3 regions of the Paenibacillus sp. AD87 genome follow, and region 3 is predicted to be linked to each of the others. Evidence: predicted binding sites of a transcription regulator. Region 3 holds the regulator's gene; each other region holds the start of a gene.

Region 1 (3,289 bases), 310 kb from region 3:
TGCTAACCTTCATCAATCCGGCTGAGTTGGTACGTTTGTTTGTGGTGATCAAACTTGGCGGGGGCTCGATACTGGGACCTGAATATTATCAGTGGGTAGATTGGGTACATCCATCGAGCGGGAGCTGGATCTTTATGGGGATATGTCTTCTGTGGATTACATGTTCTATCGTGGCAGTGTACGGGATATGGGAAAGGGGACGTTCCCATGGATAACGTGGAAACAGAGATTGTTGGACTGTGTAAATCCATAAAAAAACAACAGATTGTTGAAGATATATCCTTTCGCGTTTCTTCCGGTCATGTGCTTGCCTTATGCGGCGGAAATGGTGCCGGAAAAAGCACCGTTCTGCGTATGCTTGCAGGTATTCTTCAACCTACCTCGGGTGAAATAATTGTAAACAAGATGCGCTGGTCCAAAGAACGAAAGCAATATTCGGAACAGATCGGATATATGCCGGATGATTATCATTTCAACCAGGGTTTGACGGCAGAGGAAGTGCTCCAGTTCTGGGCAGCACTTAGGAAAGTGCCCAAAGAGCGAGTAACGGAAGTGCTGACTATGGTAGGCTTGGCCGATCAAAAAAAGAAACGGGTCACGACCTTTTCCAAAGGTATGCGGCAGCGTGTATTATTTGCCCAGGCTCTGCTGTCCAAGCCTCCGCTGCTGATCATGGATGAGCCGACGAATGGACTGGACCCCTTCTGGATGCAAGAGTTTACAAATCTGATAAAACAGATCAAGGAGGAGGGACATATGGTCGTGTTCTCCACCCACCAGCTTGAGATTGCAGATGATGTTGCTGATCACATTGTTTTTATGAACCAAGGACGTAATGTGGGAGATGGCTCTACTGAGGAGTTTCGTCAACAGTTCGGGTCGCTTCATGCTGCATTTCATCATAGTCTGGGCTTAAAATGAAGGTGAATTTATTGAAAAAAAATAGTGCGAAAATGAGTTTGAAAATGATACGTTTGCTTACCATCCTGATTGGAATGGCTGCTGTGCTGGTCGCTGCGTGGGCAATTTATCAAGGGACTTCATCATCCGAGCCCAAAAGAACCGGTGCCATTGAAGAAGGTGCAATTGCTCCCGATTTCACAGCGGTTAACTCAGCAGGAGAACAGGTGAAGCTCTCCGATTATCGGGGCAAAGTCGTCATGATTAACTTCTGGGCTTCATGGTGCACGCCCTGTGTGAGGGAAATGCCAATGATTAATCAGATTGCTCAGACATATCAAAACGATGTAGAGACCCTGTTTGTCAACGTGGGGGAAGCGAAGGGCACCATTCGTGAATTTTTGGAGAAACAGCAATTCGATTTCCCTGTTATCATTGATGTAACCGGAAAGGTCTCCGGCCTGTATCGCATCACCGGGTTGCCAGCGACCATGATTATAGATCAGGAAGGCATATTCAGTCACATTCTGCTCGGTGAGTTGACTAAGGATATTCCTTTGCAGCAATGGCTGGAGGAGACTTTACAGCAAAAGAATTGAAGCTATGCAGACTTATGAACAAAAGAAGTCGAGAAGTCGCTATACGAGCGGCTTCTTTTGTTTTTATTTGTAAGCTGCTATAAGAATCCAGACAACCGCGAACGGTTTTCCCGAACATCTTGCACGCATAGTAGAATTGAAAATCGCAATACCACGGTTGTGTCCAAAGAATCAATAGCTCCTTTGGGTATTTTTTACGCTTTTCACCGAGTTGTCAGAAAGAGTTGATCCTTTCTTGAACATTTAGGGACGAAGACGTGTCAGTGATTGAATTGCTAATTCACAAAGATATAATAATTTTAACTATTAGGTCCTGTTAAGTACTTTGGCCCTTCAGTATCAGGTAAAACACAGCTCGCCAACCCATGCTCAGTCCAGTTACTATGTAGCAATACACAATGATGGTGTGGCAAAGCTCCTTCGTCTCTTACTTTGTGAAAAAATTCTCTTTGTACATACAACGATGGAGGAACGGTTTGTAGATAAACTCTGAACCAGTCTAGTGGGGCTTCTATCAACCTGATAAAGAACGCAGTCCAAGGGCTGACTGACCTAATAATTAAAAGATTCAAATCAGTACGAAAATCGAACAGAGTTTGAAAGGAGGCAGTAAACAATGGCAATCGATACGGTGATGTGGAGCAAGCTGGTGACAGGTATGACGCTGGGCTTCCACGCTATTTTTGCGACGCTTGGCGTCGGTATACCTCTAATGATCGCAATTGCAGAGTTCATGGGGATTCGCAAGAAGGACCCCCATTACACACTGATGGCGAAGAGGTGGTCAAGAGGGTTTGTCATTTCTGTGGCGGTTGGTGTGGTGACCGGTACAGCGATTTCACTGCAACTGGCCCTGGTGTGGCCGAATTTTATGAAACTGGCGGGGAATGTCATTGCACTTCCGTTATTCATGGAGGTGTTTGCGTTCTTTTTTGAAGCGATCTTTCTGGGCATTTATTTGTATACGTGGGATCGATTCAAAAATCCATACATTCACTGGCTGCTGACGATTCCAATCGTCACGGGAGCAGGCATGTCGGCTGTGTTTATTACGACGGTGAACGGCTTCATGAACCAGCCTGGAGGCTTTGTCATGGAAGCAGGCCAATTCACAGCGGTTAACCCAGTGGAGGCGATGCTGAATACGGCGACGTTCTCCAAGGTGTTTCATGTATTAAGCTCAGCATATTTGACAGGAGCTGCCCTGTTAGCCGGAATTGCAGCCTTCTCGCTGCTGAGAAAAGGGGCATCTGCATACCACAAAAAAGCCTTGAATCTCATGATGGCGGTGGTTCTGCTGTTCGGCTTACTGAACACGTTAGCGGGAGATGTGTCCGCCAAGTTTTTGGCCGAGCATCAGCCGGAAAAACTTGCAGCGGCAGAATGGCATTTTGAGACAGAAAGTGGCGCAGATTTGATTTTATTGGGATGGCTGAATGCAGAGCATGAAATTATAGGAGCTCTTCACCTGCCGAAACTGCTCAGCTTCCTGGCCTTTAGTGACTTTAATGCAGAGGTAACCGGACTGGAGGAGTTTCCGAAGGACGAATGGCCGCCGCTGCTCGTTCACTACCTGTTTGATTTAATGGCGGGAATCGGATTTACGCTGCTGGCTATCTCGGTTCTGTACTTCCTGTTTGTGTTCTGGAAAAAGCGCAATGAGCTGAACAAGTGGCTGCTTGGGATTATAGCACTAGGCGCACCCATGGCTTTTCTCGGAGTTGAGCTGGGCTGGTTCTATGCTGAACTGGGGCGACAGCCGTGGATTATCCGGGGATATATGCGTGTTG
Region 2 (3,289 bases), on a different contig from region 3:
AAACGCCCCATGTATCATCTTTATCGATGAGATTGATGCTGTAGGACGTCAGCGTGGTGCTGGTCTTGGTGGTGGTCACGACGAACGTGAACAAACACTCAACCAGTTGCTCGTTGAAATGGATGGATTCGGAGCCAATGAAGGTATTATCATCGTTGCTGCAACGAACCGTGCTGATATTCTGGACCCTGCCTTGCTGCGTCCAGGACGTTTTGACCGTCAAATCACGGTTGATCGCCCTGACGTGAGAGGTCGTGAAGCGGTTCTGAAAGTACACTCACGCAACAAACCACTCACCAAAGATGTGAAGCTGGACATTATTGCGAAGCGTACTACCGGATTCTCCGGTGCAGATTTGGAAAATCTCTTGAATGAAGCGGCATTGCTTGCGGCACGTCGTAATCGCAGAGATATTTCCATGCGTGAGGTAGACGAGGCGATTGACCGTGTTATCGTAGGTACGGAGAAGAAAAGCCGTGTCATCAGTGATCGTGAGAAACGTATCATTGCTTACCACGAAGCAGGTCACACCATTGTAGGTTACTTCCTGGAACATGCCGATATGGTACATAAAGTTACCATTATTCCGCGTGGACGCGCGGGTGGATATGTAATCATGTTGCCAAAAGAAGATCGTATGCTTGTAACCAAGCAGGAGCTGTTGGACAAAATAACGGGACTCCTTGGGGGCCGTGTTGCAGAAGAATTGTTCATTGGTGAAATTGGTACTGGCGCATACAGTGACTTCCAGCAAGCGACAGGTATTGTTCGAAGTATGGTTATGGAGTACGGTATGAGTGAGAAATTGGGTCCTATGCAATTCGGAAGTTCACAGGGACAGGTATTCCTGGGCCGTGATATTGGTCATGAACAGAATTACTCGGATTCCATCGCATATGAGATTGATCAGGAAATGCAACGTTTCATTAACGATTGTTACGAGAAATGTAAGGACTTGCTCGTAAAACATTCGAAAGAGATGCATCTGATCGCACAAACATTGCTCGAAGTGGAGACATTGGAAATGGATCAGATCAAGGAATTGATCGAGACAGGTTCCCTGACTCCAAAAAGTGAGAACAGCAACGATGGAGAAGGCACGCCTAGCGAAAGCGGAGAGGCGATCATCGACAACATCGGTGATGTACGCGTCCGTATCCAAGGCAAAGATGAAACGCCTGAGCCACCAGCCGGAGATATTCCTAACGAAGCTCCGAATCTGGACAAAGGAAACAGCAATGACCCGGATGATGGTGGAACGAAGCCAACGTCTTAATTTATAACAACCCTCTGTTTATAGTGGCAGATGAACAAAGAGAGCCTTCGGGCTCTCTTTTTTATATATTCCTTTAAATTGTATAGATAATGATAACGGGGAGCTATAGGGCGAACCACGTAGGAAATGGGCGGTTATGCCCTTGTTCTGGGGCGTTTTCATTTATTGACAGAGTCGTGAACGTTGTGTACATTAGGTGTTAAACCGCTTGTGATTCGTTTCTCAAGCGAAAATAACGACTTGGATTTGCCATATGAAACAGCGTATAAGGCTGTCCCGATAAGGAGAGGATCACAGGTGGAAGCTCTGGCTTTAGAGCGCAAGGCTGAGATGAACCGGGAGCTGCGCGAGCGGCTGATGGAGTTGAAGAAGGAACGTAATGCCATTATTCTTGCCCATTATTATCAACGTGACGAGGTACAGGAGGTCGCTGATTTCCGGGGAGATTCGTTTTTGCTGGCCCAGAAGGCGGCACAAACCGATGCGGATGTTATCGTTTTCTGCGGGGTTCATTTTATGGGTGAAAGCGCTAAAATTCTTGCTCCTAACAAAACGGTTATCATCCCCGACGAGCGTGCAGGCTGCCCAATGGCAGACATGGTGAACGTTGAAGGCTTACGTAAATTGAAAGCACAGCACCCGAATGCCAAAGTTGTAACGTACATCAATTCCTCAGCTGAGATCAAGGCAGAGACCGACATCTGTTGTACATCGGCCAATGCTGTCAGAGTCATTCAATCTGTTGATTCCGATGAAATCATCTGGGTACCGGATAAAAATCTGGGACATTATGTGCAACAACATACAGACAAGAAAATGATTATCTGGGAAGGTTACTGCAATACCCATGATATGCTGACGGTCAAAGACGTGGTTGAGATGAGAGCGAAGCATCCAAATGCCGAGTTCGTTGTTCACCCGGAATGTCGTCCTGAGGTTGTAGAGATGGGTGACTTCGTAGGTAGCACAACCGCCATTTTGGAATATTGTAAGAATTCGTCCGCTAAAGAATTTATCGTAGGTACCGAGGATGGTACAGGATACCAACTGCGTCTCGATAGCCCGGATAAACAATTCCACTTTGCTACCAAGTTCCTCGTATGCCCGAACATGAAGGTCAACAACTTGAAAAAGCTGGTTAAATGTCTGGAAACGATGAAGCCGCAAATTTACGTACCGCCAGCGGTTGCCGACAAAGCCAGAGAATCACTAGAGCGCATGTTACTGGTGAAGTAGCATGCGCTACTCTTGCTCCAAGACAGGTGAAATAACATGATACCGCAATATTTAGTGGATTTTGATCTGTCCGCGCTGCCGATGGTGGAGACGGATGTGCTGGTTATTGGTTCGGGCATTGCTGGTTTGTTTACTGCAATCAAGGCGAGTGAACAACGCAGTGTGTTGATGATCACGAAGAAGTCGTTACTGGAAAGTAACACCCGGTATGCGCAGGGGGGAATCGCTGCGGTTATTGCTGAGGATGATTCACCTGCCTACCATTTGCAGGATACACTTGTTGCAGGAGCGGGATTATGCCGCTCCGAAGCAGTTGAAGCATTGGTGAACGAGGGCCCGGACGGAGTGAAGGAACTGATTCGACTGGGTACTTTGTTTGATCTGGAGAACGGCGAGTTGGCGTTGACGCAGGAAGGTGCGCACAGCCACCGCCGTATTTTGCATGCCAATGGGGATGCAACGGGATATGAGATTGTGCGTGCACTGGCTGCACAGGCGAATGAACATCCGGGGATTGAAGTGTGGGATGAGCATTTTGTCATTGACCTGATTACAGAGCAGGGAGAATGTGTAGGTGCGCTGGTTCAGAAGGCTGACGGTTCGCAAGTATTTGTGAAGGCAGAGGCAACCGTACTATGCTCTGGCGGGGCTGGACAGTTGTATCGATATACGACTAATCCGGAAGTGGCTACAGCAGATGGCGTGGCGATGGCCTATCGTGCCGGAGCAGTTGTACGGGACATGGAGTTTATCCAATTTCACCCGACCTCCCTTTGT
Region 3 (3,289 bases):
AATCATTCGAAATTGTTTACGGATGTCAAAGCAGCACATCAGCTGCTGCCAGCCTACGAAAGTCTCGTCATCGATGAAGCACATCATCTGGAGGACGTAGCAGGTAAGCACCTTGGTCTTCATATGAAATATTTCACGTTGGTTCATACACTGACCCGACTGTTTAAAGATAGCCGTAATGGCCAACTGCCGATGCTGCGTTCTCAATTGTCGGGTCATGAAAATTCGGTACAGTGGGGCTCCATGATTGATCAGATGTTCCCGCTTGCTGTCGAAGTTAAAGAGATGTGGGATCGACTAAGCGATGCCTTGTTCGGACTGCTGCCTGAACGCAGCGATGCTTCTCCAGGTGAGACAGGACAATTTTCTCTTAGACTGAAGCATTCGCAAAAACCAGCCAAATGGCAGGAATTGCAGGATGCTGAAAACCAAATCTATGTCACCCTAGGTGATTTGATTCGTAAAGGCGACAAGCTGCTGCTTGAAGTGAAAGAAGATCAGGATGATTATCAGTCCGATAGTCTGATTACGGATATCTCAGGTCTGCTCAAGGATTTGGCAACGATCAAGGATAATCTGCGTTTCTTCATGCGGATGGATGATGCCAATACCGTGTACTGGATGGAGGCCAGCGGGCAGTTCCGCAGTAAATCACTGCAACTCTATGCTGTTCCTGTCGATGTCAGTGCACAATTGAAGGATATGTTCTTTGATAAAAAGAAAAGCGTTGTGCTTACATCGGCTACACTTTCCGTTGACAAGTCATTTCAATTCATGATCGAACAGCTGGGTTTGCAGGAAGCTGCCGACAATAACCGTCTGTTAACGTCGATGCTACCGTCACCGTTCAATTATCGAGAACAGGCGCTGCTCGTCATTCCGCGTGATTTCCCAAGCGTGAAGGGCAGTGTAGGCGATGCCCACTTTGTGGATATGCTCGTGCACTCGCTTGCGGAAACGGCTATTGCGACTCGTGGACGCATGATGGTGTTGTTCACCTCCTACCGCATGCTGCGACAGGTCTATGACCCGCTTAAGGAGGCCTTGTCAGGCAACGATATCTCTTTGCTTGGGCAAGGGGTGGACAGCGGCAGCCGTTCCAAGCTTACACGTCGGTTCCAAGATGCTAAAGCAACGGTGCTACTTGGCACAAGCAGCTTCTGGGAAGGCGTGGACATTCCGGGAGAGGCTCTGACCTGTCTTGCTATTGTCAGACTGCCGTTCCAGCCACCGAATCATCCATTAGTGGAAGCGAAGAGCGAGCTTTTGCAGCAGCAGAAGAAAAACCCGTTTATGAAGCTATCGGTGCCACAAGCCGTCATCCGTTTCAAACAGGGATTTGGCAGACTGGTTCGTACAGGCAAAGACAGAGGCATTGTGATTGTATACGATACACGCGTTATTGAAGCGTATTATGGCAAGTACTTTTTATATTCATTACCTGGTCCCAAAATGGAGCACATGCTTACAGAGCAGATGGTTCCACGCATTTCGGAATGGCTCGAGAGACCAACCGAAGAGCAACAATAACAGATACGCTCTGTAGCTTCCATTATTGCAAGACGCCAGTGATTGGCGGTAAAATTGAGTAATTCATGTATTCGTTTCATGGATATGCGAGTAAAGCGATTAAAGCAATTATCCATTATATAACAAGGAGCATCCTGTTTAATTCAGTAATCATTTTGCATCGTTTTAGACAGGGTGCTCATCTTTTCATCTATCTATCGTGGCCTTGGTAAGGGGGAGCAATGAATGAAATCAGATAAAATTTCGGAAGCCGTGGTGCGTAGATTACCTGTTTACTTGCGTTATTTGAATGAACTGCATCAGCGCGAAGTCAATACGGTTTCTTCACAAGAACTTGGACTGAGGCTGGATTTGAATCCTGCCCAGATTCGTAAAGACCTGGCTTACTTCGGTGACTTTGGTCGTAAAGGGATTGGGTATGACGTTTCATATCTCATCGAGAAAATCCGCCATATTTTAAAAATAGACCAGCAGATCAATGTGGCTCTTGTCGGAGCAGGTAATTTGGGACATGCCTTGTCTAATTACAATGCCTACCTCAAAGACAACATGAAGATCGTCGCTGTATTTGATGCCTACGGTCCGAAAATTGGGAGTCAAATCAACAGTTTGACGGTACAACCGATGAATGAATTAACGGATTCGGTCAAAAAAGATAACATTCGTATAGGTATTATCACAGTTCCAGATACGGAAGCCCAAAATGTTGCAGATCAGCTAATTGAGTCAGGAATTGAAGCGATTTTGAATTTTGCACCAACAATTCTCAAAACCCCGCCGCATATTCGCATTCATCATGCCGATTTTACGACGGATTTGCTTAGTCTGGCTTATTACTTGGAGAATGGAAAGGACGACGAGGAAGATGACGACAAATAGATGGGTAATTCACAACGGCAAATTTGCCGTGAATGAGGGTACGAATTGGAACGTGGTTCAAGGTTTTATGGTTGTTGAAAATGACAAGATTGTGCATATTGGTGAGACATTGCCGGAAGGAGACGAAAGCCTGACAAAGGTGGACGGAAAAGGACTATTCTTCTTGCCGGGTCTGATCAATACGCATGGTCACGCGGCTATGTCACTTCTAAGAGGCCACGGAGACGATCTGGCGTTACAAGTATGGTTGCAGGAGAAAATGTGGCCAATGGAAGCCAAAATGACTTCTGAAGACGTATATTGGGGCACATCACTTTCCGTGCTTGAAATGTTGAAGGGTGGAACAACAGCTTTCCTAGATATGTATGATCATATGGATCAGGTTGCGAAAGTGGTGGAACAATCCGGGGTTCGGGCTGCTCTGGCACGTGGGGTAATCGGACTTTGCTCAGAAGAAGAACAACTGCGCAAGCTCGAAGAGTCCGCAGCATTTGCCCGTCAATGGAATGGACAAGCAGACGGAAGAATTACAACCGTAATCTCTCCACACGCCCCTTACACTTGCCCTCCGGATTACATAGAGAAGCTGGTACAGGTTGCTCATGATCTGAATCTGCCTTTGCATACGCATATGTCTGAAACGCTTCGCGAAGTGGAACAGAACGTGGCTGATTACGGACTGCGTCCAGTCGCACATCTGGAGCAGCTAGGATTTTTCTCCCGTCCATCTCTGGTTGCACATGCGGTACATCTGAATGATGAAGAGATCGAGATTCTCGCAAAGCATGATGTAGCAGTTTCCCACAATCCAGGTAGTAACCTGAAATTGGCTTCGGGTGTTGCACGTGTACCTGATCTGTTGAAAGCAGGCGTGACTGTG

Evidence for each region. Region 3 encodes Rex, which represses fermentation and respiration genes when NADH is low (regulators of the CRP and FNR family bind a similar motif). Its sites were predicted from a motif close to TTGTGAAATATTTCACAA; they were not measured.
Region 1: gpAD87_RS07650 (cytochrome ubiquinol oxidase subunit I) is a predicted target of Rex. The motif match lies at 1,932-1,949, and genes of this name have one in related genera.
Region 2: nadA (quinolinate synthase NadA) is a predicted target of Rex. The motif match lies at 1,485-1,502, and genes of this name have one in related genera.

What each region holds. Positions count from the first base shown of each region.
Region 1 covers NZ_LXQN01000007.1:1,669,005-1,672,293, forward strand. Annotated here, with positions in the region: gene gpAD87_RS07635 (ABC transporter permease) at 1-215, shown strand, start outside; gene ccmA (heme ABC exporter ATP-binding protein CcmA) at 208-921, shown strand; gene gpAD87_RS07645 (TlpA family protein disulfide reductase) at 966-1,499, shown strand; gene gpAD87_RS07650 (cytochrome ubiquinol oxidase subunit I) at 2,116-3,289, shown strand, end outside.
Region 2 covers NZ_LXQN01000019.1:81,688-84,976, reverse strand. Annotated here, with positions in the region: gene ftsH (ATP-dependent zinc metalloprotease FtsH) at 1-1,276, shown strand, start outside; gene nadA (quinolinate synthase NadA) at 1,574-2,512, shown strand; gene nadB (L-aspartate oxidase) at 2,549-3,289, shown strand, end outside.
Region 3 covers NZ_LXQN01000007.1:1,363,646-1,366,934, forward strand. Annotated here, with positions in the region: gene dinG (ATP-dependent DNA helicase DinG) at 1-1,530, shown strand, start outside; gene gpAD87_RS06280 (redox-sensing transcriptional repressor Rex) at 1,756-2,409, shown strand; gene gpAD87_RS06285 (amidohydrolase) at 2,396-3,289, shown strand, end outside.